One region of the Streptomyces sp. NPDC085946 genome, then DNA from elsewhere that is predicted to be linked to it. Evidence: riboswitches for the same ligand, from Rfam matches in the RefSeq annotation. Region 1 holds a riboswitch; each other region holds the start of a gene.
The links. A riboswitch is a leader RNA that binds a small molecule or an ion and turns the genes downstream of it on or off. The one in region 1 is predicted to bind S-adenosylmethionine.
Positions count from the first base shown of each region.

Region 2: linked by a shared signal. The riboswitch ahead of thrC (threonine synthase) and the one ahead of ACIF8T_RS03665 (aminotransferase class V-fold PLP-dependent enzyme) in region 1 are both predicted to bind S-adenosylmethionine.
Region 3: linked by a shared signal. The riboswitch ahead of ACIF8T_RS32365 (ABC transporter substrate-binding protein) and the one ahead of ACIF8T_RS03665 (aminotransferase class V-fold PLP-dependent enzyme) in region 1 are both predicted to bind S-adenosylmethionine.

Region 1 is NZ_JBITSF010000001.1:820,278-829,637, reverse strand. It holds gene ACIF8T_RS03690 (NlpC/P60 family protein) at 1-601, opposite strand, end outside; gene ACIF8T_RS03685 (NYN domain-containing protein) at 895-2,244, opposite strand; gene ACIF8T_RS03680 (hypothetical protein) at 2,281-2,520, opposite strand; gene ACIF8T_RS03675 (rhomboid family intramembrane serine protease) at 2,678-3,421, shown strand; gene ACIF8T_RS03670 (Lrp/AsnC family transcriptional regulator) at 3,418-3,699, shown strand; gene ACIF8T_RS03665 (aminotransferase class V-fold PLP-dependent enzyme) at 3,799-5,160, opposite strand; SAM riboswitch class IV at 5,327-5,443, opposite strand; gene trpD (anthranilate phosphoribosyltransferase) at 5,528-6,592, opposite strand; gene ACIF8T_RS03655 (cytochrome bc complex cytochrome b subunit) at 6,717-8,354, opposite strand; gene ACIF8T_RS03650 (Rieske 2Fe-2S domain-containing protein) at 8,351-9,360, opposite strand, start outside.
Region 2 is NZ_JBITSF010000005.1:80,140-89,499, forward strand. It holds gene ACIF8T_RS12610 (ABC transporter substrate-binding protein) at 102-1,373, shown strand; gene ACIF8T_RS12615 (DUF3263 domain-containing protein) at 1,419-1,652, shown strand; gene otsB (trehalose-phosphatase) at 1,877-2,740, opposite strand; gene ACIF8T_RS12625 (trehalose-6-phosphate synthase) at 2,750-4,171, opposite strand; gene ACIF8T_RS12630 (glucosyl-3-phosphoglycerate synthase) at 4,243-5,187, opposite strand; SAM riboswitch class I at 5,344-5,490, shown strand; gene thrC (threonine synthase) at 5,509-6,798, shown strand; gene ACIF8T_RS12640 (MoaD/ThiS family protein) at 6,917-7,192, shown strand; gene ACIF8T_RS12645 (cold-shock protein) at 7,642-7,845, shown strand; gene groL (chaperonin GroEL) at 8,200-9,360, shown strand, end outside.
Region 3 is NZ_JBITSF010000022.1:75,704-85,063, reverse strand. It holds gene ACIF8T_RS32375 (ABC transporter permease) at 1-523, opposite strand, end outside; gene ACIF8T_RS32370 (ABC transporter permease) at 520-1,479, opposite strand; gene ACIF8T_RS32365 (ABC transporter substrate-binding protein) at 1,483-3,111, opposite strand; SAM riboswitch class IV at 3,481-3,594, opposite strand; gene ACIF8T_RS32360 (DUF1684 domain-containing protein) at 3,825-4,649, opposite strand; gene ACIF8T_RS32355 (LLM class F420-dependent oxidoreductase) at 4,732-5,655, opposite strand; gene ACIF8T_RS32350 (DMT family transporter) at 5,992-6,921, shown strand; gene ACIF8T_RS32345 (B12-binding domain-containing radical SAM protein) at 6,949-8,754, opposite strand.

The DNA.
Region 1 (9,360 bases):
CCTGCGCGGAGAGGCTGTTGAGCAGCTTCTGCGCGGCGGCGAGCTTGTTCTGGACTTCCTTCTTCTTCTTGCCGAGTTCCTCGCGGGTGGAGGCGAGGTCCTTGAGCTTGTCGGAGGCCTCGGCGCGCTCCTGGGCGAGTTCGCGCTGCTTCTCCTGGATCTCCTTCAGCGCCTCGACCTGCTGGCTGCTCAGCTGGTCGAGGGTGGAGGCCTTGTCCAGGTAGTCGTCGGGGTCGGACGAGAGGAAGAGCTGGACGGAGGAGTCGATGCTGCCGGTGCGGTACTGGGCGGCGGCCGCCAGGCCGATGCCGTCGCGGAGCTCGTTGAGCTCCTCCTGGCCGCGGGCGACGTTGTCCTGGATGGTGGAGATCTCCTTCTGGAGCTTCTCCTGCTTCTCCTTGGCCCCGTTGTACTTCTCGGTGGCCTGCTCCGCCTCTTCGTAGAGCTTGTCGACCTTGGCCTTGACCTCGTCCTTGCTCGGCTTCTCGCTCGGAGCGGCGTTGGCGGCCTGCGAACTCAGGGCGACAGCAGCGGCCGCAGCGGTGGTCAGCACGGTCACACGTGCGCGGCTCGGCTGCTTGGGACGACGGTGGGACGCCACGAAGGCGAGCTCCTTCTTCCTCCAGCCGCCTACCGACACGCCGGTGGGCGGTGCCCTCCGCCGTCACTCACCCCTTGCGAGCGAACACCCGAGCGGAGGTTCGGAGGCAGACCCTAGTGACCTGCGCGTGATCAGATCAAATCCTCAGCTGCAAAATATCCCCCGCAAGGCTCATTGTTTACACGAAACTCACCAGCTGTCATACGCACTTGACGCTACGTCGCGCCGACACCGCCCCAATTCGGGCAAGCGGCCCGTACGTTGCGGCACGGACGTACCGGCACACGCCGGGCTCAGCCTCGTGAGAGCCGCCTGAGCAGCGCCGCCGACGGCACCGGGCGGGCACCCGCGCGGGCCACCCCGTCGGCGACCTCGCGGTCGGTGGAGGCGACGATGACCGGCCGGCCGGCCGGTTCGGCGCGCACCAGCTGGCGGATCAGCTCGTCGGCGGTGACCCCCGGCTTGGAGAACAGCACCCGCACCCCGCGCGGCGGCGCCAGCAGCACCGGCGCGGCCAGCTCGGCCCCGTCGAAGACGCACGTCACCTCGGCGCCGCTCTGCGCGGCGAGCTGGGCGAGCTGGCCGAGCAGCCGCAGCCGCTGCTTCTCCAGCGGCATCTGCGGATAGCCGGTCTTGGTCACGTTGTAGCCGTCCACGACCAGATGGGCCTGCGGCAGCGCCAGCAACTGGTCCAGGACCGCCGGGTCGTCCTCGGACAGCGCGCGGGCGGCGATGTCCTTCGGGCTCATCCGGCCCGGCTCGACGGCGTCCACGGTCTCCGCGGGCCGCACCGACACCGGCGGCAGCGCGAGCTCCCGGCGCAGCCCCTGCGCCGCCTCCAGGACGGTGTCCAGCAGCAGCCGCACCCGCATGTCCTCGACGCTGCGCCCCTCGCGGGCGGCCCGCCGGGCGGCCTCCAGGGCGGTCTCGCTCTCACCGAGCCGCGCCTTGAGCCGCCGGGTCTCGCTCTCGGCGGCGGACACCTGGGCCTGCCCCTCGGCGCGCACGGCCTCCGTCTCGGCGTGCGCCTTGCGCAGGGCGGCCTCACCGCGCTTGACGTCGCTGAGGGCCGCGCGCAGCTTGCGGTGCAGCGCCTCGGACTCCTTGCGGGCCGCTTCCAGCTCGCCGCGCAGCCGCTCGGTCTCGGCCCTGGTGTGCTCCCGGGCCCGGGCGAGCTCGGCGCGCAGCCGCTCCAGCTCCGCCCGGCTCTCCTCGTCGGCGCGCTCGGCGTCCGCGCGCTGTGCCTCCTCGCCCGCCGCCGCCACCAGCTTCACCCAGCCGGCCGGGCGCAGAACGTAGGCCGCGGCCGCCACGTCGAGCGGGTCCGCGGCCGGGGGCGGGGAGCCGGAGTCGAGGGCGCCGGCCAGTTCCGGCTGGGCCGCTCTGAGCTTCTCCCCGATGCGCTGCCGGAACAGCGCGTCGGTCTCCAGCGCCGCGGCCATGGCGTTGCCGGCGAACTTGGCCCGCCGGTTCGGGGCGAAGCGGGCGTACTGCCGCAGCTGCGCGGGCAGCTCGGCGACCGTCAGCGCGCCGAAGCCGTCCGAGACGATCTGCACGACCCGGCGCCGCACGCCGTCGGGCAGCGGACGGTCGAGCACCTCAGCGGCGCCGTCGCCCGGCCCCCCGCCTGCGCTCTCCACCATCCGTCACACCCCAATGCCTGTGCGGGGCCGGTTCCGTCAGGAGCCGGCGCCCGGCCTGTCCACGAGTTCCACCTGGTCCACGGCGTTGCACCAGCGGCAGCGCACGGACTCGATGGTCTCACTGAGCACCTCGCGCTCCTCGACCTGCGGCTCACCGGCCAGATCGAGGTGGACGTACTCGACGACCTTCGACGAGCGCGTCACGTCGAACCGGGTGAGGTTGCCGCAGAGGGTGCAGCGCCACCGCGTCGTGGCGGTCGGCAGGGGAACCGTCATCGTGACTGTTCGCCTTCCTTCTAGTGTCCGTGACGCGCCGGACTCCCCGGTGCGTGTGGCTCGTAACCCTACGGCCTGGCGGCTCCTCGCCGCCCGCCCGTCCACGGCGGCGAGGCGATCTGTCGGCTTGCGTCCCGGTACGTCATGCTCTGTGGTCATGATCAGCATGTGGAGCGCGTCGGCCGGCGGGGCGAGCGAGCGGGTCCGGGGTCCGTCGGCACCGGTGACGTACACCCTGATCGTCCTGTGCTGCCTGCTCTTCGTGCTCTCCCCGGCCTCGGGGCTCAACCCCGCGTACGGCTCCGGAGACGCCCTGCTCGCCGCGCAGCGCGCCTACTTCCGCCGCTGGGGCGTGATCCCCGCAGACCTGTTCGACACGTCCCCCGCGGCGGCCCTCACGCCCGCCACGGCGCTCTTCGTCCACGGCAGCTGGGTGCACCTGCTCGGCAACATGCTGTTCCTCTACGTCTTCGGGGCGATGACCGAGGAACGCATGGGCCGGCTGCGGTTCACCCTGTTCTACGTCGGCTGCGGCTACCTGGCGCTGCTGGGCTACGCGGTGGCCAACACGGACTCCGAGCAGTCCCTGGTCGGCGCCTCGGGGGCGATCTCGGCGGTCCTCGGCGCCTTCCTCTTCCTGTTCCCGCGGGCCCGGGTGACCAGTCTCCTGCCGTTCCTGTTCTTCCTGCCCGTGCGCTTCCCGGCGTGGGTCGTGCTGCCGTTCTGGGCGGTCCTGCAGTGGCTCGCGGCGGGACGGGAGTCCCGGGGGCCGGACGTGGCCTACCTGGCCCACCTGGTGGGATTCGGGCTGGGCTTCGCCTTCGCGTGGGCCCGGTCCGGCCGTGGGACTAGAGTGAGGGCCGCACCGGCCCCGGCGTCCGAGGGAGAGAACCAGCCGTGATCACCGCGATCGTCCTCATCAAGACCAGCGTGGACCGCATTCCGGAGATCGCCGAGCAGATCGCCGCGCTGGACAGCGTCAGCGAGGTCTTCTCCGTCACGGGGACCTACGACCTCATCGCGATGGTGCGGGTCAGCCGGCACGAGGACCTCGCGGAGGTCATCCCCGGCAGCATCAGCAAGATCCCGGGCGTGGAGGCGACGGACACGCACGTCGCGTTCCGCACGTACTCGCAGCACGACCTGGAGGCCGCGTTCGCCATCGGGCTCGACTCCTGACGCGGGCCGGCCGGGCGCCCGCGGGACGCGGCCGACGCGCGGCCGGCGGCCGGCCGCGCCGTTCCCCGCGCCCCTCCCGGACGCCGCCCCCGGCGGGGATCACACCGCCGGGACGCAGCGGCCGTCCTCGGTCCGGTAGGTCCACCGCGCGCCCTCGCGCACCAGCTCCCGCACCGCGCGCACGAAGCGGTCGACGTGCTCGTCGGGGGTGCCCGCCCCGAAGCTGACCCGGACGGCGTTCAGCGACTTCTCGCCGGGCGCGGCCTCGGGGGCCCCGCACTCGCCCTGCGTCTGCGGGTCGCTGCCGAGCAGCCGGCGCACCAGGGGGTGGGCGCAGAAGAGGCCGTCGCGGACGCCGATGCCGTACTCGGCGGACAGGGCGGCGGCGAAGTGGGAGCTGTTCCAGCCCTCGACGACGAAGGAGATCACGCCGACGCGCGGGGCGTCGTCGCCGAACAGCGACAGGATCCGCACCTCGGGCACGTCGGCCAGGCCCTCGCGCACCCGGCGGATCAGGTGCTGCTCCCGGGCGACCAGCGTCTCCCAGCCGGCCTCGGTGAGCGCCTTGCAGGCGGAGGCGACGGCGTAGGCGCCGATGACGTTGGGCGAGCCGGCCTCGTGGCGGGCGGCGCCCTCGTGCCACTCCACGTCCACGCCCCCGTCCGCGCGCCGGGTGACCTTGCGGCTGGCGCCGCCGCCCGCGAGGTACGGCTCGGCCTCCCGCAGCCAGTCGGCGCGGCCGGCCAGGACCCCGGAGCCGAACGGGGCGTACAGCTTGTGCCCGGAGAAAGCGATCCAGTCGACGTCCAGCTCCCGGACGCTCACCGGGTGGTGCGGGGCCAGCTGGGCGGCGTCCAGGACGATCCGAGCACCGTGCGCGTGCGCGGCGGCGGCCAGTTCCCGTACGGGCCACAGCTCGCCGGTGACGTTGGAGGCGCCCGTGACGCACACCAGGGCCGGGCCGTGGGGATCGCGGTCGGCCAGGGCGCGCTCCAGCGTCCCGACGGCCTCGTCGGGGCTGCCGGGGGCGTCCAGGCAGGTGACCCGGGCGTCCCGCCAGGGCAGCAGCGCGGCGTGGTGCTCGGTCTCGAAGACGAAGACCTGGCAGCCGGCGGGCAGCGCGGCGGCGAGCAGGTTGAGGGAGTCGGTGGTCGAGCGGGTGAACACCACCTGGTCGGTCTCCCGGCAGTCGAGGAACCCGGCGACCGTGGCGCGGGCGTTCTCGAACAGGTCGGTCGAGAGCTGCGAGAGGTACCCGGCGCCCCGGTGGACGCTGCCGTAGTAGGGCGCGTACGCCGCCACGTCGTCCCAGACCCGCTGCAGGGCCGGGGCGCTGGCCGCGTAGTCGAGCGCGGCGTAGGCGACCTCGCCGCCGGTGACGAGGGGGACGGTGACGTCCCGGCCCAGAACGGGCAGCGGGGTGCGGACGGACCGGTCGGCGGCAGCGCTGGAGACGGACATGGCGGAACTCCCGTGACAGAGCAGGTGGCATCACCGCGCGAGCGCACACGGCTCCGGCGCGGAGAAGAAGGAAAAGGGCGTGCGGAGGCGGGGCTCTGCGGCCCTAACGCATTCGCTTGCTCACGGAAGGCTCCCTCGAACGACCAGGACCCCTGGTGACGCGAGGGGTCCGCGCTTGCCGTGGACCCTGCTGTCCACGACCTGGTCCTCACCCGGGGCACCCCGCCACGGACGGAGGGTTGCCGGACAGCCGGCCGGGGCCGAATGGCTGTCGCTCATGACCTGTTCAGCATCTTGCCACACGATCATCGGCGCGCAAGGCGCAGTCCGGATCCTGGACTGCGCCTTGCGTCACACCGCGTGCGGTTCAGGCGTTGCTGGCCGCCACCCAGCGCTCCAGCGTCCGCTTGGCCGCCCCGGAGTCGATGGACTCGGCGGCCTGCGCCATGCCGGCCCGGATCTGCTCGGCCAACGGCGCGTCCGCCGGCCGCAGGGCCACCAGCGCCGCAGCGGAGTTGAGCAGCACCGCGTCCCGGACCGGTCCGCTCTCGCCGTCCAGCAGACGGCGGGCGACCTCGGCGTTGTACGACGCGTCCGCGCCCCGCAGCGCCTCCACCGGCACCAGTTCCAGGCCGACGTCCCGGGGGTCGAAGGTCTCCTCGGTCACCTTGCCGTCGCGGACGACCCACACCCGGGAGGTGGCGGTGGTGGTCAGCTCGTCGAGGCCGTCGTCACCGCGGAACACCAGCGAGGAGTTGCCGCGCTCGGCGAGGACGCCCGCGACGATCGGCGCCATGCGCGGGTCCGCGACGCCGACCGCCTGCGCCCCGACCCGCGCCGGGTTGGTCAGCGGACCCAGCACGTTGAAGGTCGTGCGGATGCCCAGCTGGCCGCGGGCGGCGGCCACGTGACGCAGCGACGGGTGGAACTTCACCGCGAAGCAGAAGGTGATCCCGGCCTGCTCGGCGACCTCGGCGACCCGCCGCACGGGCAGTTCCAGGTTGACGCCGAGCTTCTCCAGGACGTCCGAGGCGCCCGAGGCCGACGACGCCGCCCGGTTGCCGTGCTTGACGACCTTGGCGCCCGTCCCCGCGACGACGATCGCCGACATGGTGGAGATGTTGACGGTCTTGGCGCCGTCGCCGCCCGTGCCGACGATGTCGACCGTGGCGCCCGGCACCTCGATCACGTTGGCGTGCTCGTACATCGTCCGCACGAGGCCGTTGATCTCCTGGACCGTCTCGCCCTTGGCGCGCAGCGCCACCGCGAAGCCGGCGATCTGCGCGTCGGTCGCCTCGCCGCGCATGATCAGGTCCATCGCCCAGGCGGTGTCGTCCGCGGACAGGTCCCGGCCGGCCAGCAGGCCGTTCAGCAGGGCGGGCCAGGTGCGGGCCGCCGCGTGGTCGCCTCCGGCGGGGGTCACAGCGCTCATCAGCCGCTCCTGGTCGTCGTACGCCTCGGTGGTGGTTTCCACCCTATCCAGCCCGGGGCACGGCGAAGGGCCCCGTCCGGACATCGGACGGGGCCCTTCGGCCGTGGCGTGGCGAACGCAGCGATCAGTGGTGGCCGTGGCCGCTCGTGATCTCCCTGTACTCCTCGACGGTGGGCTTCGGGATCTGCGACTCCGGGCCGTAGTACGCCTTGCTGAGCTTGGCGCGCAGCTTCTCGGAGCCCTTGGCCTTGCGCTCGACGCCGTTCTCGTCGACCGCCGGGCCGATCTCGGCCGGCTTGTACTGCTCGTGTGCCGTGAGCGTGTACATCTGCTCCTGGCTGAGCGGCTCGTGCACCTCGATGAACTCACCGTGCGGCAGGCGCTTGATGATGCCGGCCTCGCGGCCGTGCAGCACCTTGTCCTTGTCCCGGCGCTGGAGGCCGAGGCAGATCCGCTTGGTGATGACGAAGGCGACGACCGGTCCGGCGAAGAAGCCGATCCGGACGAACCAGGTGACCGCGTTGATCGACAGGTGGAAGTGGGTGGCGATGATGTCGTTGCCACCACCGATCAGCATGATCATGTACGCGGTGATCCAGGCGACGCCCAGCGCGGTGCGGGTCGGGGCGTTGCGCGGACGGTCCAGGATGTGGTGCTCGCGCTTGTCGCCGGTGACCCACGACTCGAGGAACGGGTAGAGGGCGATCAGCGCCAGGAACAGGCCGAAGAGCACCAGCGGGACGAAGACGCCCAGGACCAGGGTGTGGCCCCAGAAGTTGATCTCCCAGCCCGGCATGGCGCGGACCAGGCCCTCGGCGAAGCCCATGTACCAGTCGGGCTGGGCGCCCGTGGACACCTGGTCCGGACGGTACGGGCCCAGGACCCAGATCGGGTTGATGGACGCGATGCCGGCGAGCACGGCGGTGAAGCCGAAGACCAGGAAGAAGAAGCCTCCGGCCTTGGCCATGTAGACCGGCAGCAGCGGCATGCCGACGACGTTGTTGTTGGTGCGTCCGGGACCCGCGAACTGCGTGTGCTTGTGGTAGAAGACCAGGATCAGGTGGGCCACCACGAGCCCGAGCATGATGCCCGGCAGCAGCAGGATGTGGATCGAGTAGAACCGGGCGACGAAGTCGTCGCCGGGGAACTCGCCGCCGAACAGGAACATCGAGATGTACGTGCCGACGATCGGCATGGACAGGATCGCGCCCTGCGTGAAGCGGACACCGGTGCCGGAGAGCAGGTCGTCCGGGAGCGAGTAGCCGGTGAAACCGGTGAACATGCCCAGGACGAACAGCAGGAAGCCGAACAGCCAGTTGATCTCACGCGGCTTGCGGAACGCGCCGGTGAAGAAGACGCGCATCATGTGCACGAACATGCCGGCCAGGAAGATGACCGCCGCCCAGTGGTGGATCTGCCGGATCAGCAGACCGCCGCGCACGTCGAAGCTGATGTCCAGCGTCGACTTGTAGGCCTCGCTCATCAGCTGGCCCTGCATCGGGACGTAGCTGCCGTGGTACTCCACCTCGTTCATCGACGGGTGGAAGAACAGCGTCAGGTACACACCCGTGAGGATGATGATGAGGAAGCTGTACAGGCAGATCTCGCCCAGCATGAAGGACCAGTGGTCCGGGAAGATCTTGCGCATGTTGGCCTTGGCCAGGGAGTAGATCCCCAGCCGGCCGTCGGCCCAGTCGGCGACGCGCTCGCCGGCCGGTGTCTTCCCGCGAGAGCGGGACTCGTTGGTGGATGTAGTGCTCATCCGCGCTCCCAGAAAGCAGGACCGACGGGCTCTTCGAAGTCGCCGAGCGCTTCGAGGTAGCCCTCGTCGTTCACGCCGATGCGCAGTTGCGGCAGGGCGTGGCCGGCGGGCCCGAAGATGACCCGGGCTCCGTCGGCGAGGTCGAAGGTGGACTGGTGGCAGGGGCACAGCACGTGGTGCGTCTGCTGCTCGTACAGGGAGATCGGGCAGCCGACGTGGGTGCAGATCTTCGAGTACGCCACGATGCCCTCGTGCGACCACTCGAGCTCGCGCTTGTCCTTGATGTCGTCCGGCTGGATCCGGACGATCATCAGGGCGGCCTTGGCGATCTCGTTCTGGAACCCGTGGTCGTGCTCCTCCAGGCCCTCGGGCTTGGCGAAGGTGAGCGAGCCCACCGCGACGTCGGAGGGACGCAGCGGCTCGTTCGTGTTCATGTTGACGAGCAGCTTGCCCTTGGACCACAGGGTGTGGCGCAGCTTCTCCTCGGGCAGCGGGCCGAGGTCGCGCAGCAGCACGACACCGGAGAGCGGCACCAGCGTGAGCGCGCCGAGCATCGTGTTGCGGATCAGCTTGCGGCGGCCGAGCTGCGACTCCTGGGCGCCGACCTTGAAGTCGGCGTGCACCTTCTCGCGGACCTCGGGGGAGGCCTCGATCGGGTGCCGCTCGTCGGCGATCTCCAGGTCGGACATCAGGGTGCGGGCCCAGTGGACCGCGCCCGCGCCGATGGTGAACAGCGCGATGCCGAGCGTCAGACCGAGCGCGAAGTTCAGCACGCTGACGTGCCCGAGCGGGAAGATGTAGGCCGTCCGCTCGACGGGGATCGCCACGTACGAGGCGATGAAGGCGATGGTGGCCAGCATCGACACCGTGAACAGCAGGGCGACCGTGCGCTCGGACCGCTTGGCGGCCCGCTCGTCGATGTCCTGGATCCGGTGCTCGTGGGGCGGCAGGCCCGGGTCGGCGAACGGGTGCTTCTCGTCCGCCAGGCCCACCGCGCCGTGTGCGG
Region 2 (9,360 bases), on a different contig from region 1:
ACAGTGTGACCCGGGGACCCGCGAGAGGTCTAGTCCACTTACGTGGTGTAGACCTTAATCCGGTTATCGGAAAGTTTCGGTCGGCGGAGGGGCGGACAACAGTGCAGCGGCGGGGTACGGCAGGGACGATCGCGGTGGTGTCCGCACTGGGCCTGACGGCGGTCCTGGGCGGCTGCGGCCTCACCGGCGCCTCGGACGACGTCACCCTGACACTGGTCGCCGCGGACTACGGCGACAGCGCGGCCAACAGCTCGAAGAAGTACTGGGGCGACCTCGTCGAGGCGTACGAGGAGAAGCACCCCGGCGTGAAGATCGACGTCACCGTCCACTCCTGGAACGACGTCGACCGCGAGGTCAAGGAGATGGTCGACGCCGGCAATCCGCCGGACATGGCGCAGATCGGCGCGTACGCCGACTACGCGGCCGCGGACCTCCTCTACAAGGCCGACGAGCTGCTCTCCATACCCGTGCAGGCCGACTTCGTCTCGCAGCTGTCCACCGCGGGCGAGGTCCACGGCGTGCAGTACGGCATGCCGTTCGCCTCCTCCACGCGCGTGCTCTTCTACAACAAGACCCTGTTCGCGAAGGCCGGCATCACCCCGCCCCGGACCTGGGACGAGCTCGCCGCCGCCGCCGAGGCCCTCAAGGCCGAGGGCGTGACCTACCCCTACGCCCTGCCGCTCGGGCCGGAGGAGGCGCAGGCCGAGACCCTGCAGTGGATGCTCAGCGGCGGGGGCGGCTACACCGACGACGTCGGCACCTACTCCCTCGACTCCCCGGCCAACGTCAAGACCTTCACCTGGCTGAAGGACGAGCTGGTCGGCAAGGGCCTGACCGGGCCGGTCGCGCCCGGCAAGCTCAACCGCGCCGCCGCCTTCGCCGCGTTCGCCGCCGGTGACGTCGGCATGCTCAACGGCCACCCCTCGCTGATGGGCATCGCCGCCAAGAAGGGCGTCAAGTTCGGCATGGTGCCGACGCCGGGCGCCGAGGGCGAGAGCAGGAACACCCTCGGCGTCGCCGACTGGATGACGGCCTTCAAGAAGAACGGCCACGGCGAGCAGGTCGGCGACTTCCTCGACTTCGTCTACAGCGAGAAGAACGTGCTCGCCTTCTCCCGCGCGTACAACTTGCTGCCCGTCACCACGTCCGCGTCCACGACGATGGCCGCCGCCGAGCAGGACAAGGAACTGAGGGCCTTCCTGGAGGAGCTGCCGACCTCCGAGCTCTACCCGGTCGGCAAGACCTCCTGGGCCGAGGTCAGCGCGGACGTCAAGGAGCGGATCGGCCGGGCGGTCACCTCCAGCGGCAGCCCGGCGGCCGTCCTGGAGCAGCTCCAGGCCACCGCGACCCGGGCCGAGAGCGGCGGGGAGTAGCCCCGCCGGCCCCCGCTGTCGGTGGCGGGGGCTACGGTGCCAGGCATGGACCAGGAGCAGCTCGGCCGCAGGGAACGGGACATCCTCGCGCTCGAACGCCGCGGCTTCCCCGGCCCCGGCGCCAAGGAGCGGGCGATACGCGAGGAGCTGGGCCTGGCGCCCGTGCGCTACTACCAGCTGCTCAACGCGCTGCTCGACGATCCGCGCGCCCTGGCGCACGACCCGGTCACCGTGAACCGCCTGCGACGGGTGCGGGAGGCACGCCGCGCGGAGCGGTGACGCGGCCCCGGCGCGACCTTCCGCCGCCGGGCCGCGCTCCGGCCCCGTTCGCGCCGCCGGGCCGCGTTCCGGCCCCGCCCGTGTCGCCGGGCTGTGTGTTCCGGCCCGCCCGTGTCGCCGGGCCGCGCTCCGGCCCCGTCCGCGTCGCCGGGTGCGGGTGCGGGTGCGTCGTGGCCGGTCGCGCGGTTCCCCGCGCCCCTCCGGGCGCGCCCCGCGCTCCCGGCTCAGGCCAGCCGTGCCGCGAGCAGCCGCAGCAGGGCGACGACGCCCTGCGGGCCGTCCACCACCAGGTCCGCCCGTTCCCGCAGTTCGGCGACCTCGTCGCTGCCGCTGCACACCAGGACGCCCGGCGTGCCGTCGGAGCGGAGCTTGTCCACCGCGCCGAAGGCGGGCAGGTCGCCGAGGTCGTCACCGGCGTACAGGACCGACCCGGCGCCGATCTCCCGGGCCAGGTCGACGAGCGCGACGCCCTTGTCCATGCCCGGCGGGCGCAGCTCCAGCACCAGCCGGCCCGGCTCGACGATCAGGCCGTGCCGGGCGGCCAGCTCGGCCAGCGGAGCGCGCAGCGCCTCGAAGGCGGCCTGCGGGTCGGCGGCCCGGCGGGTGTGCACCGCCACCGCCCGGCCCTTCTCCTCGATCCAGGTGCCCTGCCAGGCGCCGACCCGGTCGAGGACCCCCGGCAGCTCGGCGCGCACCGCCGCGACACCGGGGTGCGGGGCCGGGGCGGTGACGGTGCCGGTGACGGCGTCCCAGCGCTCGGCGCCGTAGTGCCCGAGCACCACCAGGCGCTCCAGTCCGGGGACGCCCGCGAAGCCGCCGTTGCGCACCGCGACCCCGGCCGGGCGGCCCGTGACCACCGCGACCGCCGCCACCTTCGGGGCGAGCGCGGCGAGCGCGGGCACCGCGTCGGGGTGCGCCCGGGCCTGCTCGGGGTCGGCGACGATCGGGGCGAGCGTGCCGTCGAAGTCGAGGCCGATCAGCGCCCTGTCCGGCCGCGCGAGGAGGGCGTCGAGCCCGTCCCGTCCGGCCCGGGTCACGGGCGTCGGGAAGGGGTCCTCGCGGTCGGGGGATTCCGTGTGGCTGCCCATGTGCCGACCCTACTCACCCGCGGGCCCGCGCAGGGCCTCCAGCTGGTCCAGGAACCACCGCGCCGGGGGCAGCGCGGTCGCCGCCGCGGCCAGGCGCTTGGAGCGGTCCGCCCGCTCCTCCGGTCGCATCGACAGCGCCTCGTGCAGGGCGCGGGCCGTGCCGGTCACGTCGTACGGGTTGACGGTGAGCGCGTCCTCGCCGAGCTCCTCGTGGGCGCCGGCCTCCCGGGAGAGCACCAGCGCGCAGCCCGCGTCGGAGACGACCGGCACCTCCTTGGCGACGAGGTTCATGCCGTCCCGGATGGGGTTGACCAGCGCCACGTCGGCCAGCCGGTACGCCGCGAGCGAGCGGGCGAAGTCGTCCTTGACGTGCAGGACGACCGGCTTCCAGTCCGGGGTGCCGTACTCCTCGTTGATCTCGTCCGCGAGCCGCTGCACCTCGGCCGTGTAGTCGCGGTACACCGCGAGGTCCTGCCGGGAGGGGTAGGCGAAGGCGACGTGCACCACCCGCTCGCGCCACTCGGCGTGGGCGTGCAGGAGCTGCCGGTAGGCGAGCAGGCCGCGCACGATGTTCTTGGACAGCTCGGTGCGGTCGACCCGGACGATCGTGCGGCGCGGGGCGCCGTCGGGGGTCGTGCCGATCTCCTCGCGCAGCGCGGCGATCCGCTCCTCGACGTCCGCCTCGTGCGCGCGGCGGCGCAGGAAGTCCGCGTCGGCCCCCAGCCCGTGCACCCCGACCCGGGTGCCGCCGAGGCCGCCCGCGAACTGCTCGCAGCACGCGGTGAACGCGTCCGCCCAGCGGTGGGTGAGGAAACCCAGCCGGTCCGCGCCGAGCATGCCGCGCAGCACCTGCCCGGCGATGTCGTCGGGCAGCATCCGGAAGTACTCCGGCGGCGCCCACGGCGTGTGCGAGAAGTGCCCGATGCGCAGGTCCGGGCGCAGCTCGCGCAGCATCCCCGGCACCAGCGTCAGGTGGTAGTCCTGCACCACCACCGCCGCGCCGGGCGCCGCCTCCTCGGCGAGCGCCTCGGCGAAGGCCCGGTTGTACGTCTCGTAGGACGCCCACTGACGCCGGAACTCCGTGTCGAAGACCGGCTCCAGCGGGGTCTGGTACAGCATGTGGTGCACGAACCACAGCACGGAGTTGGCGATGCCGTTGTACGCGTCGGCGTGCACGTCGGCCGGCACGTCCAGCATCCGTACGCCGTCCTCGCCGACGCCGCGCGCGACCGCCTCCCGGTCGCCGTCGGACAGCGCCGAGCACACCCACAGCGCACCCGCGTCCGGACCGATCGCCGACAGGCCGGAGACGAGTCCGCCGCCGCCCCGTTTGGCGTGCAGCGAACCGTCCTCGCGCACCTCGTACGAGACCGGTCCGCGGTTGGACGCGACCAGCACCTGGGCACCCTGAGCAGCCTGCGTGGAAGCCATACGCCTCAACCTAGCCCGACCTGAACCGATCAAACGTGCGGACCTGCCGCATCCGGCCGGAAACCGCCCGGTCAGGCCGCTTTCCGGGCCTGGTACTCGGCTATCTCCGCCATCGGCGGCCGCTCCTCGGTGTCCACCGAGTACGTCCGCGGCTCGAACCCGTCCTCGCCCCGCTCGAACTGGGTCAGCGACGGCCGGATCAGGTGCCCGCGGGCCAGCCGCAGCTGGGCGGTGCGGTAGATCGCGGCGGCCATCCGGCCCAGCGCCTGCCCGTCCTGGTGCCGGTGCTTGCGCACCCCCACGTCGACCTGGGCGAGGGCGTCCAGCCCGACCAGGTGCAGGGCGTCCACCAGCATGCCGAGCTCGACGCCGTACCCGACGGGGAACGGCAGCTGCTCCAGCAGGGAGCGGCGGGCCGCGTACTCGCCGCCCAGCGGCTGCACGAAGCCGGCCAGCTGCGGCCAGTGCATGTTCAGCAGCGGGCGGGCCATCAGCTCGGTGACCCGGCCGCCCTGCCCGGCCGCGCCGCCGAGCGGCCGGTCGTACATGGCCTTCACCAGGTCGACGTCCGGGTCGGTGAGCAGCGGGCCCACGATCCCGGCGACGAAGTCGGAGGAGAACTCCTTCAGGTCGGCGTCCACGAAGCAGACGACGTCCCCCCGGGTCACCAGCAGGGACCGCCACAGCACCTCGCCCTTGCCGGGCACGGCGGGCAGGCGGGGCAGGATCGCGTCGCGGTGCACCACCCTCGCGCCCGCGGCGGCGGCCACCTGCGACGTGCGGTCCGTCGACCCGGAGTCGACCACGACGACCTCGTCGACGAGCGGCACCTGCTGCACGAGGTCGTGGCGGATGACGGCGACGATGTCGCCGACCGTCTCCTCCTCGTTGAGGGCGGGCAGGACGACACTGACCGACTGGCCGGTGGCGCGCTTGGCGGCGAGGATCTGGTGGAGCGGGCGATCGGTCACGGACCAGGAGCGGGTGCTCAGCCAGCGCTCGACTTCTTCCAGCACGGTCTGCGGCTCCTCACTGTTCGGATCACGTGGTCTCCGTGTGATCCATCTCGCGGTTCGGACGACTATCTCAACTGTCCTGGCCGTCGGTTACAGTCTTGGACAACGCGGGTGACCATCGCATGTCGGGGGCCACCGCTGCTGACAACCACATACAGCTCATCCAGAGGGGCAGAGGGACACGGCCCGATGAAGCCCCGGCAACCCTCCAGCCGGTCTTGTCACGTCGACGTGGCGAGGCTCCCGGCTAGGGAAGGTGCCAAATCCGTCTCACGGCGAGATGCGTCGTGAGGAAGATGAGGAGAAAGGGCCTCGCCTCACATGGCTGTGCAGACCGTTGCAAGCACCACCGAATCCGCCGCCCCCGTCGACCTGGGCCCCGCCACGGCGCTGTCCTGCCGCGAGTGCGGTCACCGGGTGCCCCTCGGCCCGGTCTTCGCGTGCGAGGAGTGTTTCGGCCCGCTGGAGATCGCGTACGACTTCTCCGGCCACGACGCCGAGGAGCTCCGCAAGCGGATCGAGGCGGGACCCGCGAACATCTGGCGCTACGCGCCGCTGCTGCCCGTCCCCGCGGACGTGGCGGACAAGCCGAACCTGAACCCCGGCTGGACCAAGCTCGTCCGGGCCGACAACCTCGCCCGCGAACTCGGCGTCACCGGCGGGCTGTACGTGAAGGACGACTCCGGCAACCCGACGCACTCCTTCAAGGACCGCGTGGTCGCCCAGGCGCTGGAGGCGGCGCGCGCCTTCGGCTTCACCACCCTGTCGTGCTCCTCCACCGGCAACCTGGCCGGCGCCGTCGGCGCCGCCGCCGCCCGCGCCGGCTTCCGCTCCTGCGTGTTCATCCCGCGCGACCTGGAGCAGGGCAAGGTCGTCATGGCCGCCGTCTACGGCGGCGAGCTCGTCGGCATCGAGGGCAACTACGACGACGTGAACCGCTTCTGCTCCGAGCTGATCGGCGACCCGGCCGGCGAGGGCTGGGGCTTCGTCAACGTCAACCTGCGGCCGTACTACGCGGAGGGGTCCAAGACCCTCGCGTACGAGATCTGCGAGCAGCTCGGCTGGCGGCTGCCGGACCAGATCGTGGTGCCGATCGCCTCCGGCTCGCAGCTCACGAAGATCGACAAGGGTCTCCAGGAGCTGATCCGGCTGGGGCTCGTCGAGGACCGGCCGTACAAGATCTTCGGTGCGCAGGCCGAGGGCTGCTCGCCGGTGTCGACGGCGTTCAAGGCCGGGCACGACGTGGTCCGCCCGCAGAAGCCGAACACCATCGCCAAGTCGCTGGCCATCGGCAACCCGGCCGACGGGCCGTACGTCCTGGACATCGCGCGCCGCACCGGCGGGGCGGTGGAGGACGTCACCGACGAGCAGGTCGTCGACGCGATCAAGCTGCTGGCGCGGACCGAGGGGATCTTCGCGGAGACCGCCGGCGGGGTGACCGTGGGGGTGACCCGCAAGCTGATCGAGAGCGGGGCCCTCGACCCCACGAAGAGCACCGTCGTGCTCAACACCGGCGACGGGCTCAAGACGCTCGACGCCGTGGCGGGCACGGGGCTCACCGCGACGATCCGGCCGAGTCTGGAGTCGTTCCGCGAGGCGGGGCTCGTCTGACGGGCCCGTCCGCCGTCTCCGCCTGCGGGCCGCCCGTGCCGGCCGCGCCCGCACGGCGGCAGCCGCAGATCCCCCCTGCCCCGCGCCCCCGGGGCGTCGTACCGACCGGAGGTCGAAAGTGAGCGTCACCGTCCGCATCCCCACCATCCTGCGCACCTACACCGGCGGTCAGGCCGAGGTCAGCGCGCAGGGCGCCACCCTCGGCGAGGTCATCGCCGACCTGGAGAAGAACCACACGGGGATCGCCGCCCGCGTCCTGGACGACCAGGGCAAGCTGCGCCGCTTCGTCAACGTGTACGTCAACGACGACGACGTGCGCTTCGAGCAGGGCCTGGAGACCGCCACCCCGGACGGTGCCGGCGTGTCCATCATCCCGGCGGTCGCGGGCGGCTGATCGCCCGTTTCCACGGCCGGTTCGTTACCTCTGGTAATGCCGGTGACGCCGAGTTCGTCGAATTGCCCCCTCCGTGAGAGAAGCGGAGGGGGCAATTCCATGTGATTGAGCGCGGTACAGTTGGGGAACGCGATCCCGATCTCCTGATCGTGAACTCCGCATTCCTGCCGCAGGTCCGACGAGATGCAGCCAAAGTGTGCACGTCCTTTGCGGCTTTTGTTCCCTTTGTGCAGCCCGACTTGCCCCGAATGATGGCGAATTCTCGCCAGATTCCGGACCGGGCGCGTCCAGATTTCTCGTCCGATTGACCTGTTGCAGACGGCAGTTGGACAGATACATTCAGCCGCGGTCGACGCGTTCCGGCGCACGCCCCCGTCGTGGGGGGTGAGGTCTGACCCGGATCCGCGAAGTGTGGATCTGTGCAAGGGCCAGTAATAGGGGAGTTAGGCATGGCTCAGGGCACCGTCAAGTGGTTCAACGCGGAGAAGGGGTACGGCTTCATCGCGGTCGACGGTGGTGCGGATGTTTTCGTCCACTACAGCGCGATCCAGATGGACGGTTACCGCACCCTGGAAGAGGGCCAGCGGGTCGAGTTCGAGATCTCGCAGGGCCAGAAGGGCCCGCAGGCCGACATGGTTCGCGTCACCGCCTGAACGCGCGACAGCGAGCAACCGCAAGCGACCGGTCTTCTCTGAAGGGCCCGTGCCTCCCGGGGCGCGGGCCCTTCGGCCTGCCCGGGGACGGTCGCGCCGCCCCCGCGGGGCGGCCGGGAGCTGTTCGCCCGGGGCTGAGCGCCCCGCCCGAAGCCCGAGAGGCGCTTGCACTCGCCTAGGTCGAGTGCTAATCATTGGCGTTAGCACTCTGAAGGTGAGAGTGACAACGAAGGACCGGGTCGGTGAGGCCCGCGGGCCGGGTGGGGCAAGGAACCACAAGGCCGGCGAGCCGTCCGTCGCGGGCGCGGGCGCGGTCCGAAGGAATCACCCCCAGTCCTGGAGGGACCACTTCACATGGCCAAGATCATCGCGTTCGACGAGGAGGCGCGGCGCGGCCTCGAGCGCGGCATGAACCAGCTCGCGGACGCCGTGAAGGTGACGCTCGGCCCGAAGGGCCGCAACGTCGTCCTCGAGAAGAAGTGGGGCGCGCCCACGATCACCAACGACGGCGTCTCCATCGCCAAGGAGATCGAGCTCGAGGACCCGTACGAGAAGATCGGCGCCGAGCTGGTCAAGGAAGTAGCGAAGAAGACGGACGACGTCGCCGGTGACGGCACGACGACCGCCACCGTCCTGGCCCAGGCGCTCGTCCGCGAGGGCCTGCGCAACGTCGCCGCCGGCGCCAACCCGATGGCCCTGAAGCGCGGTATCGAGAAGGCCGTCGAGGCCGTCTCCGCCGCCCTGCTGGAGCAGGCGAAGGACGTCGAGACCAAGGAGCAGATCGCCTCCACGGCCTCCATCTCCGCCGCCGACACCCAGATCGGCGAGCTCATCGCCGAGGCCATGGACAAGGTCGGCAAGGAAGGCGTCATCACCGTCGAGGAGTCCCAGACCTTCGGTCTGGAGCTGGAGCTCACCGAGGGTATGCGCTTCGACAAGGGCTACATCTCGGCGTACTTCGCCACCGACATGGAGCGTATGGAGGCCGTCCTCGACGACCCGTACATCCTGATCGCGAACTCCAAGGTCTCCAACGTCAAGGACCTGCTCCCGCTCCTGGAGAAGGTCATGCAGTCGGGCAAGCCGCTGCTGATCATCGCCGAGGACGTCGAGGGCGAGGCCCTGTCGACCCTGGTCGTCAACAAGATCCGCGGCACCTTCAAGTCCGTCGCCGTCAAGGCCCCGGGCTTCGGCGACCGCCGCAAGGCCATGCTCGGCGACATCGCCATCCTCACGGGCGGCGAGGTCATCTCCGAGGAGGTCGGCCTCAAGCTGGAGAACGCCACCCTCGACCTGCTGGGCAAGGCCCGCAAGGTGGTCATCACCAAGGACGAGACCACCATCGTCGACGGTGCCGGCTCCGCCGACCAGGTCCAGGGCCGCGTGAACCAGATCCGCGCCGAGATCGAGAACAGCGACTCCGACTACGACCGCGAGAAGCTCCAGGAGCGCCTGGCGAAGCTCGCGGGCGGCGTGGCCGTCATCAAGGCCGGTGCCGCCACCGAGGTCGAGCTC
Region 3 (9,360 bases), on a different contig from region 1:
CGAGCGCGGTGACGAGGGCCAGGGACAGGAACAGCGCGGGGATGGACAGGAGGACGTCCACGAGGCGCATCAGCACGTCGTCCACCCAGCGGCCCACGAACCCGGCGACCACACCGAGCAGACCGCCGACCACGAACGCGACCAGGACGGCGATCAGCGTGGCCTTCAGGGACAGCTGGGCGCCGTGGACCACGCGGGAGAACACGTCGCGGCCCAACTCGTCCGTGCCGAACCAGTGCGCGCCGCTCGGGCCGCGGAAGTTCTGCGACGGTACGCCCTTCAGCGGATCCCGCGAGGTGAACAGGCCCGGCCGGAACGAGGCCAGCACCACCAGCACGAGGACGACGACCGACAGCAGCAGACCGGGGCGGCGCAGCAGGAACCGCAGCAGCCGCCGTACGTCGACCCGGCGCCCCGCTCCGGGACCGGTTCCGGCCGCGCCGGTCCTCGTGCCGAGCGGCCGGGCGAGGCCGAGGGCGGCCTCGGCCGGGTCGTCGACGTCGTCGACAAGGCTCTGGCTCATGCGAAGCCCGCCCTTCCGCCCGAGGCCGCCACGAGCCGCGGGTCGAGGAGTGGATAGACCAGGTCGACGACCAGGTTCGTCGCCACGAAGATCAGCGCCCCGAACACCACCACCCCCTGGACCACGGGAATGTCCTGGGCCGTGACCGCCGCCGCGGTCACCCGGCCGAGACCGTCGCGGGAGAACACCGTCTCGACGACCACCGAACCGGCGATCAGCTGCCCCACCAGCAGGCCGACCACCGTCAGCGCCGGCAGGGACGCGTTGCGCAGCGCGTGCCGCAGATGGACCCGCCACCGCCCGGCGCCCTTGGCCCGGGCGGTCTCCACGTACGCCTGGTCCAGCGCGGTGAGCAGGCTCTTGGCGAGCACCTGGGCGACCTGCGCGCCGGTCGGCACCGCCAGCGTCAGGGCCGGCAGCACCAGCCCCTTCGGTCCGTCGTCGCCGAACGCCGGGAACCAGTGCAGCCGGAAGGAGAACGTCTCGACGAGCAGCAGCCCCACCCAGAACGTCGGGACGGACACCCCCAGCGGGGGCAGCGACAGCAGGAACTGCCGCAGCCACCGCCGGGAGGTGTACGTGGCCAGTACCGCGAGACCGCCGCCGAGGACCACCGCGAGCAGCAGGGCCGCGCCGGTCAGCCGGAGGGTCTGCGGCAGCGCGTCGGCCAGCGTCGAGGTGACCGGCCGGCCGGTGGTGACCGCGTCGCCGAAGTCCCCGCGCACCGCCCGGCCGAGGTGATCGGCGTACTGCACCAGTACCGGCTTGTCGAAGCCGTACTCGTGCCGCAGGGCCGCTGTCCGCTCCGGATCGATCTGCCCCGAGTCCATTCCGGCACCGGCCATCGCGGTGACCGGGTCACCCGGCAGGAAGACCAGCACCAGGAACGAGACCGTGTAGGCGGCCCACAGCACTCCGACCGCCTGCGCCAGGCGTGTGACGACGTAGCGGCGCATGCGTCAGCCGATCCAGGTGTCGTGCAGCTGGAGCCTGCTGGAGGCGTCGAAGTCCAGGTCGTGCACCTTCTTCGCCACGCCCAGCTGGGTCTGGAGCTCCACCACCGGCACGTAGTGGGCGTTGCGCACGATCGACTGCTGCGCCCGGTGGACCAGTCGTTCGCGCTCGGCCGCGTCCGTGGTCGCGGCCTGCGCGGTCAGGGCCGTGTCCAGGTCGCCCGCCGGGATGCGGTAGAAGTTGGCCAGCTCGGTGGAGAAGGAGCTGCGCAGGATGTCCGGGTCGGCGCGGGTGATGTTCCCCCAGGCCGCGTCGTAGTCGCCCGACTGCAGGGTCGGCGTCAGCTGGGTGAGCTGGAGCTGCTTGAGGGTCACTCCGATGCCGACGGCCTTGAGCTGCTGCTGGATCAGCTCCAGCGCGGGCTGGTTGGTCGCCGCGTTGGGGACCCAGTTGATGGTCAGGGTGAGCTTCTTGCCGTCCTTGGCGCGGATGCCGTCGCCGCCTGTCTTCCAGCCGGCCCGGTCCAGCAGGGACCTCGCCCCGGCCGCGTCGAAGGGCAGGTCCGAGGCGAGGCTGGTGTAGTCGGGCGTGGTGTGGGCCAGGACGCTGGTCGCCGCCCGGGTGCCGGTGGGGAACACGGCGTCGGCGATCTGCTGCCGGTCGACGGCGAGCAGGATCGCCCGGCGCACCCGCGCGTCCCTCAGGACCGGCCGCGCGTTGTTGAGCCCGAGACCGAACACCACGCCCGGGTTGGCCCGCCGCTGGAGGGCGGCCTGGCCGCCCTCCAGCGTCGCCTCGTCGGCCTTGCCGACGCTGCTGATCGCGTCCACCTGGCCGGACTGGAGACTGCCGGCCCGCACCCCCGCTTCCGGTACGACCTTGAACACCAGCTCGTCCAGGTACGCCTCGCCCTTCTTGGTCCACCGCGAGGAACCCCAGGCGTAGCCGGTGCGCCTGGCCAGGGTGATCGACCGGTTCTGCACGTACTGCTTCAGCACGAAGGGACCGGAGCCGATCACGCCGTCGCTGCACTTCTGCTGCGGGGTCTTCCTCACGCTCGCCGACGACTCGATCCCCAGCGAGTGTGTCGACGTGGCTTGCAGGAACTGGGCGTTGGGCTCCTTGAAGGTGACCTTGACGGTGAGCGGGTCGACCACGGTGGTGCTCCTGACGCCGCTCAGGTAGCCCTGGGCCAGGGTCCCCAGGGCGCCGAGCTTCGGCACCGCGTCGAAGTTGTCCTTGACCACCTGCGCGGTCAGCTCGGAGCCGTCGCTGAAGGTGACCCCCGGCCTCAGGTGGAAGGTGAACGTAGTCGTGTCGGAGCTGATGTCCCAGCTCTTCGCCAGCCACGGCACGATCTTTCCGGTTCTGGGGTCCTGGTCGGTCAGGGAGTCCACGATCTGGCGCACCGAGTAGATGGTGTCGTTGCTGCCGACCTGCTGCGGATCCACGCAGCCGGCGTCCGAACCCACCGCGAAGGTCAGAGTGCCGCCGGACTTCGGCTTTCCGCTGCCACTGCTGCCGCTGCCGGAGCCGTCGGAACCGGATCCGCAGGCGGTCAGCAGCACACCGGCGGTGAGAAGGGCGGCCAGCGCCGCCCGTCGGGGGGATCTGAAAACCGGAAGTGTTGTCACGGAGGGGTTCTCCTACTCGGGTCACCGGGCACGGGGGTGCCGTACGAGGCGCGGGCGCGCACGGGCGTGCGGTCCCGGTCGGCGCGGTGCCGGTGGCGGGGGAGCGCTGTGCGGACAAGACTCGGGGGAAACGGGGGATCCGGCAGAGGGCGGGATCGGACGGAGACGGTGCGGCGACGACCGGTGCCGGACGCCGACCAGCGGGGAAGGACCCGTCAGGCCTGACAGAGGCAGCTGGTCGAGCGCTTCAGGTCGATGTGGCGCCTGCGCGCGAGCCGGGAGAACACCGTGGCGACGGCGAAGGAGGCACTGAGGTCATCACGGTGACGACGCATGCCGGTCCTCCCCATCTCCGGCCCCGCCGGAGGGGCCACGCGCTTGCGGGGATCGTCGGTGATCCCGCCGGGCTTTCACCTGGAGCACCCCACCGCGCGGGAGGGTTGCCGGTCAGCCAGCCAGGGCTTGACGCTGACACTCAATGCCGTTCGTGATCGTACGGAGCGAACTTGTCGTACGTCAATGCCGCACCGGGGAGGCCCTGTTGGGGACGCCGGGCCGTCTCGGCCGCCGGGTGGGTGCCCATCCCGCCGTCCTCCGGGCGCGTCCGTGCACCGGCGTCCGGGCCGCCGGCCGGAGGCGCTCCCCGGGACCGGGCCGGGCGGGGCACGCGCCGCCGGCCGGCCGCCGTTCCTTCGGCCGGCCGGCGGCCCGGCTCAGGACCCGCCGCGCTCGCGGGGGATCTTCTGGCCCGCCTCGATCGCCACCGGCAGCCGGTTCTCGGCCGGCGGCAGCGGGCAGGTGGCCAGGTCCGTGTAGGCGCACGGCAGGTTCGCGGCGCGGTTGAAGTCCAGCACGACCGTGCCGTCCGCGGTGGGCGGTCCGAGCGTCAGGGCCCGGTTGGCGGCGTAGGTGGTGACCCCGGAGGTCGCGTCGGTGAAGAGCACCATCAGCCGGCCCTCACCCTGCCCGGGGAACGCGGTCAGGGACAGCCGGCGCCCGTCCAGCTCGAACTCGATCCGGCCCGGCGCGTCGTACACGTGCTCGAGGCCCTCGACCGCGGCGCCCACGGTGGTCGGCCGCGGCTCGTCGAAGGGGACGAACCGGCCCGTCACGGCCCAGCGCGGGTCGGGGGCGTAGGCGGGTGTCCCGGTGAAGGCCGTGCGCAGCGGCGCGTCCGGGTGCCGGGGGCGCACGATGTCGTTGCCGCCGCGCTTGGCGACCTCGATGACGGCGTCTCCCCAGACCGCGTCGACGCCGCCGCGTTCGGGAAGGACGCCGAAGCGGTGTTCGCCCCGTACCGGCGTTCCGTCGACGACGAGTTCCTCCCCCTCGTCGAGGGTCACGACGATCCCGTCGGGGCCGGTGTGCCACGCACCGGGCGCGTCGGGGAAGCGCTGCGGCCGGTCGTCGAGCCAGTGCAGGCCGGTGATCGCCAGGAACCCGTGCGGGTCGGCGATCCGGGCCTCCTGGGCGCGGTACCACTTCAGCCAGTCCTCGGTGAAGGCCTGGAGGTCCGTCGCGGTCGCCTCGGTGGTCATACGTTCTCCTTCGTCAGGCGAGGCCCGGCCTCGCACAGGGGTGCAGGTCGTCCATCGGGCCGGCGGCCCGGCTCCGCCGTGCTCAGCGGGCCAGGGCGCCGAGGAGCGCCCAGGTGCGTCGGCGGTCCGCTTCTCCGGCGATCTGGGTGTTCGAGAACACGACCTCGGTGGCGCCGGCGTCGCGGTAACGCCGCAGCTCGGCCTCGACGGCCTTCTCGTCGCCGATCACGGCCAGGTCGGCGGCCCGTCTGGCGCCGGAGAGCTCGATGACCCGCGCGTAGGACGGGATCTGTTCGTAGAACGCGAGGCTCTCGGTGGCCTTCGCCCGCACCGACTCCACGTCGTCCGTGACCACGCCCGGCACGAGGGCCACGACCCGGGGCGAGGGGCGGCCGGCGGCCTCGGCCGCGGCGGTCAGGGCGGGGACGATGTGTTCGGCCAGGGCGCGCGGCCCCGCCAGGTAGGGCAGGATCCCGTCCGCCAGCTCACCGCTGACCCGCAGCGCCTGCGGCCCCATCGCGGCGACCAGCAGAGGGACGCCGTTCTCGGCGCCCGGTACGCGCGCCGGGAGCGGGGTGGCGGCGGTGAGCAGTTCGCCGTGGAAGTCGGCCGTGCCGGTCTCGGTCAGCTGGCGCAGCGCGGTGAGGAATTCACGCAGGCGGGCGACGGGGCGTTCGAAGGGCAGGCCGAAGCCGGCCTCCGTGAGGAGTTTCGTGCCCAGGGCCAGGCCGAGGTGGTAGCGGCCGTGCGTCGCGGCCTGGGCGGTCTGGGCCTGGCTGGAGACGAGCAGGGGGTGGCGGCCGAAGACGGGGATCGCGGAGGTGCCCACCTGCAGTCCGGGCACCTCGCGCCCGACGATCGCCGCGAGCTGGGGTGAGTCCGCGCCGAAGGTCTGGCCGAACCAGGCCGACCGCAGGCCGGCGGCCGCGGCCTCACGGGCCAGACGGACCGTGGCGTCTACCTGGTTCGGCGCGTCGGACGCGTCGAGTGCTACTCCAACAGTCATGTGAGGGAGAACCGGTGCCGGCCGAACTCCCATTCCGGTCTGTGTGTGACAGCTTCTTGTCAGTCATGTGTACACGGCGGCGGTTGCCTCCGGCCTGTCGCCCGGGGCGGTCGGCTCGTTGCCCGGGGCGGTCGGCCCGCCCGGCACCGGCGAGGACCGGCGGCCGGGGCGACGCCGTCCCTCCCCGGTTGATTCCGCGCGCTGAGCCGGTCCTGCGCGCTGACCGGAAAGCGCGGGTCCACGCGACGCGCCTCCCTACGATGCCCCTGTGTGGTCGCGGGTTGACGGACCGTCATACGCCGGCGGTGGGTTGGAGGGCATGTGGACGCTCGGGACGTGCCGACGGGCACCGCGGCGCCGGGGGAGGAGCACGACGCCGCGACGCGTCCGGCGCGCCGGCTCAGGGCGACCGCGATCGGCGCCGGGGCCGTGCTGCTGTGGGCGTCGCTGGCGCTGTTCACCACGCTGACCGGGCGGATCCCGCCGTTCCAGCTCACCGCGACGGCGTTCGCGGTGGGCGGTGTCCTCGGACTGCCCCGGGCGCTGCGCGGCGGCGGGGCGCTCGTCCGCGGGGTGCCCCGCGGGGCCTGGGCGCTCGGCGTCGGCGGCCTGTTCGGCTACCACTTCTTCTACTTCGTGGCCCTGCGCAACGCCCCCGCGGTCGACGCCGGCCTCATCGCCTACCTGTGGCCGCTGCTGATCGTCGTGTTCTCCGCGCTGCTGCCGGGAGAACGGCTGCGCTGGTGGCACGCGGCGGGCGCGGTGCTCGGCCTCGGCGGCACCTTCCTGCTGGTCACCGGCGGGCAGGGCGTCCAGTTCCGCGGGGAGTACCTGCTCGGGTACGGGGCAGCCGCCGTCTGCGCGGTGGTGTGGTCGGCGTACTCGGTGGCCAACCGGCGCTATCCGAAGGTCCCGACGGACATGGTGGCGTTCTTCTGCCTGGCCACCGCGGTGCTCGCGGCCGTCTGCCATCTGCTGTTCGAGGACACGGTCCGGCCCGACGGCGGTCAGTGGCTCGCGGTGCTCGCGCTGGGCCTCGGGCCGGTCGGCGGCGCGTTCTACCTCTGGGACCACGGCACCAAGCACGGCGACATCCGGCTCCTGGGCACCCTGTCGTACTTCGCCCCGCTGCTGTCCACCGCCCTGCTGATCGCGGCGGGACGGGCCGACGCGAGCTGGCCCGTCGCCGCGGCCTGCGTGCTGATCACCGGTGGTGCCATGCTCGCCTCGGCGGACGCGCTGCGCGCGGCGCGCCGCCGGGGCTGAGCCGGTCGCGACCGTGCCGCGGACCCGTCAGGCGTCCACGGGCCAGGTCCCGCGGCGGACCATTTCGGTCACCTTGTCGGCGCCGTTGGCGCGCACCAGCAGCTCCAGCCGCATGCGCTCGATGTCCTCCGCGCTCCACCTGTCCGTCGCCATGGTCGCCTTCTCGTGCGACCAGCCGTTGTCGTAGTGGCGCACGACGTAGTCCTTCTGGAAGTCCCACATCCTGGTGCCCGGCAGCGGGGTGACGATGAAGGGGTTGGCGTACGCCATCCCGTGGCCCATGAGCGTGACCGCGTAGTCGACGGTCTTCTCGATCTGCTCCAGCGACTCGACGTACGGTTCGCCCCCGGGCCGCTCGGGCGGGTTGACGAAGCCGAGCATGAAACCGCCGGTGACCTGGATGCCGTACTCCGTGAACATCTCCACGATCTCGCCGGTGGCCTTCTGGAAGGCGTTGAGACGGGGCTTGCCGGACTGTTCGAGGCTGTCCTCGTTGGCGCTCTCCACGGCGAGGTAGACGCTGTAGCAGCCGCCGTCGGCCATCGCCCTGATCAGGTCGCGGCAGGTCAGTCCGGAACGCATCGCGGAGAGGACGTTGCGGAAGTTGGGGTTGCGCCGCTCGGCGTCGTCCATGCCGTTCGCGAACTCCTCGCCCAGGTGCAGCAGGACGAGGTTGAACAGGCTCAGGCCGCCCTCCTCCACCCACGGCAGGTCGTGCTTGCGCAGCAGTTCGAAGACGCGCATCGCGTACAGCGGGTCGTGCAGCAGGTGGTCGTCCTCGATGAGCACCTCGGTCACACCCTGCTTGGTGATCTCGGCGAGGTGCAGGTCGAACCAGTCGGTGCCGAGCGCCCGCCAGGGGCCGTTCACCATCGGGATGTAGCAGAAGTCGCAGCCCACGTTGCAGCCGATGGTCGAGAAGATCTGCGCCCAGGAGCCGTGGTCGCGCACCCGCTTCCCCGACGAGTGGTACGCCTGCTCGTACTGGCGCATGTCCAGCATCCCGAAGTCGGGCAGCGGCATCATGCCGAGCCGCTGGTCCAGCCCCTGCCGCTTCGGCAGGATGCGCATGTACGGCGACTTGGCGGTGGTCCGCACCACGGCGAGGTCGGCCCGCCGGTAGGCGACGCCGGGCACCGCGTCGATGTCGCCGCCCTCCTCGGTCAGCGCCTGCAGCAGCGCGGTGAAGGTCTGGTCGGCCTCGTTGATGACGACGTGGTCGAAGGGGGAGTCCGGTACGGCGTACTGCCAGTCTCCGCTGGGATGGGCGCCGCCCGTGACCGTCACGATCGCCGGGTCGATGTCCTTGACCAGATCGGCCAGGGCGCGCGCGTTGCCCCACTGGACCGTGTAGATGCACTGGACGCCGACGACGTCCGGCTCGAACTCCTCGATGATGGCGCGCAGTTGCGAGTCGTCGAGGCCGTAGCGGACCAGGCTGCTGCCGCCGCCGAGGTCGACGAGCCGGCGTTCCTGCTCCCAGCCGGCGAAGGGCGAGTCGACGATGCGGACGTCGAAGCCGGCGAGGCGGGCGTTGGCCGCGATGCGCAGAAGCCCGATCGGGGTGCCTGCGCGTTTCATGACCTCGAAGGTGTCCAGGCCGAGTGCCCGGAAGCTGCTGCGCTCGGGGGAGGGTTCCACGACCCGCGTGTACGAGGGGACGACGAGCAGGACGCGGGGCGCCTCACCGCGGGCGCGCCGCCGGGCACCGGAGACCGAGGTGCGCAGGGAGGGCCTGCCCAGATGCCGCAGGGGCGGGCGCTGCGGGGCGCTGGAGAACTTGACGACCGGATTCTCGACGACCACGGGTAAGGGAGGTACGGCGTGTGTCACGAGCGCTCCTTCTGACCGGTTGACCAACTGACCGATACGAACGGGAGTTCGCTCGCCATCGTGGCGTGCCTCACACTGTCGCGAGCGGCGTTTCCCCGGAAATGGCGTGAACCGGGCCCTCGGGGCGAACGGGGAGGACGCGGCGGCGGGCCTGTCACGGCCCGGAAGCGTGTTCCCGCGGCGACGCGGCATGCGGTCTGCCGCGGGCCGACCGGTCCGGCGTCCGCGTCCCCGTTCCTGAGGCGTTCACGACAGTCGTCGGCGCCATCGCCGTGTGCGTGATCACCGCCGTCCTCGCGTTCCTCCGGGAAGGGCACCCCGAAGCCTGCGCAACCGGATCCGCCGGGCCGGAGCGGACGCCGGCGAGCGCGATGATCGGCTGACCACCGGCGAACGCGCCGGGCTCGCCGCCCCGCGCGAGGAGAACGTCCGGCTCGAGCGGGCGAACGAGGTGCTGCGGACTGCCTCGGCGTGCTGCGCGGAACCACCCGAACCGGCCCGGCCCGGCCCGATCGAGGGCGAGGAGAAGCACCACGCCGACGAGGCGGCGGCCGAACGAGCGAACCCGGGACCCGCCGGTCTGCTCCGACCGGATGATCAGCACCT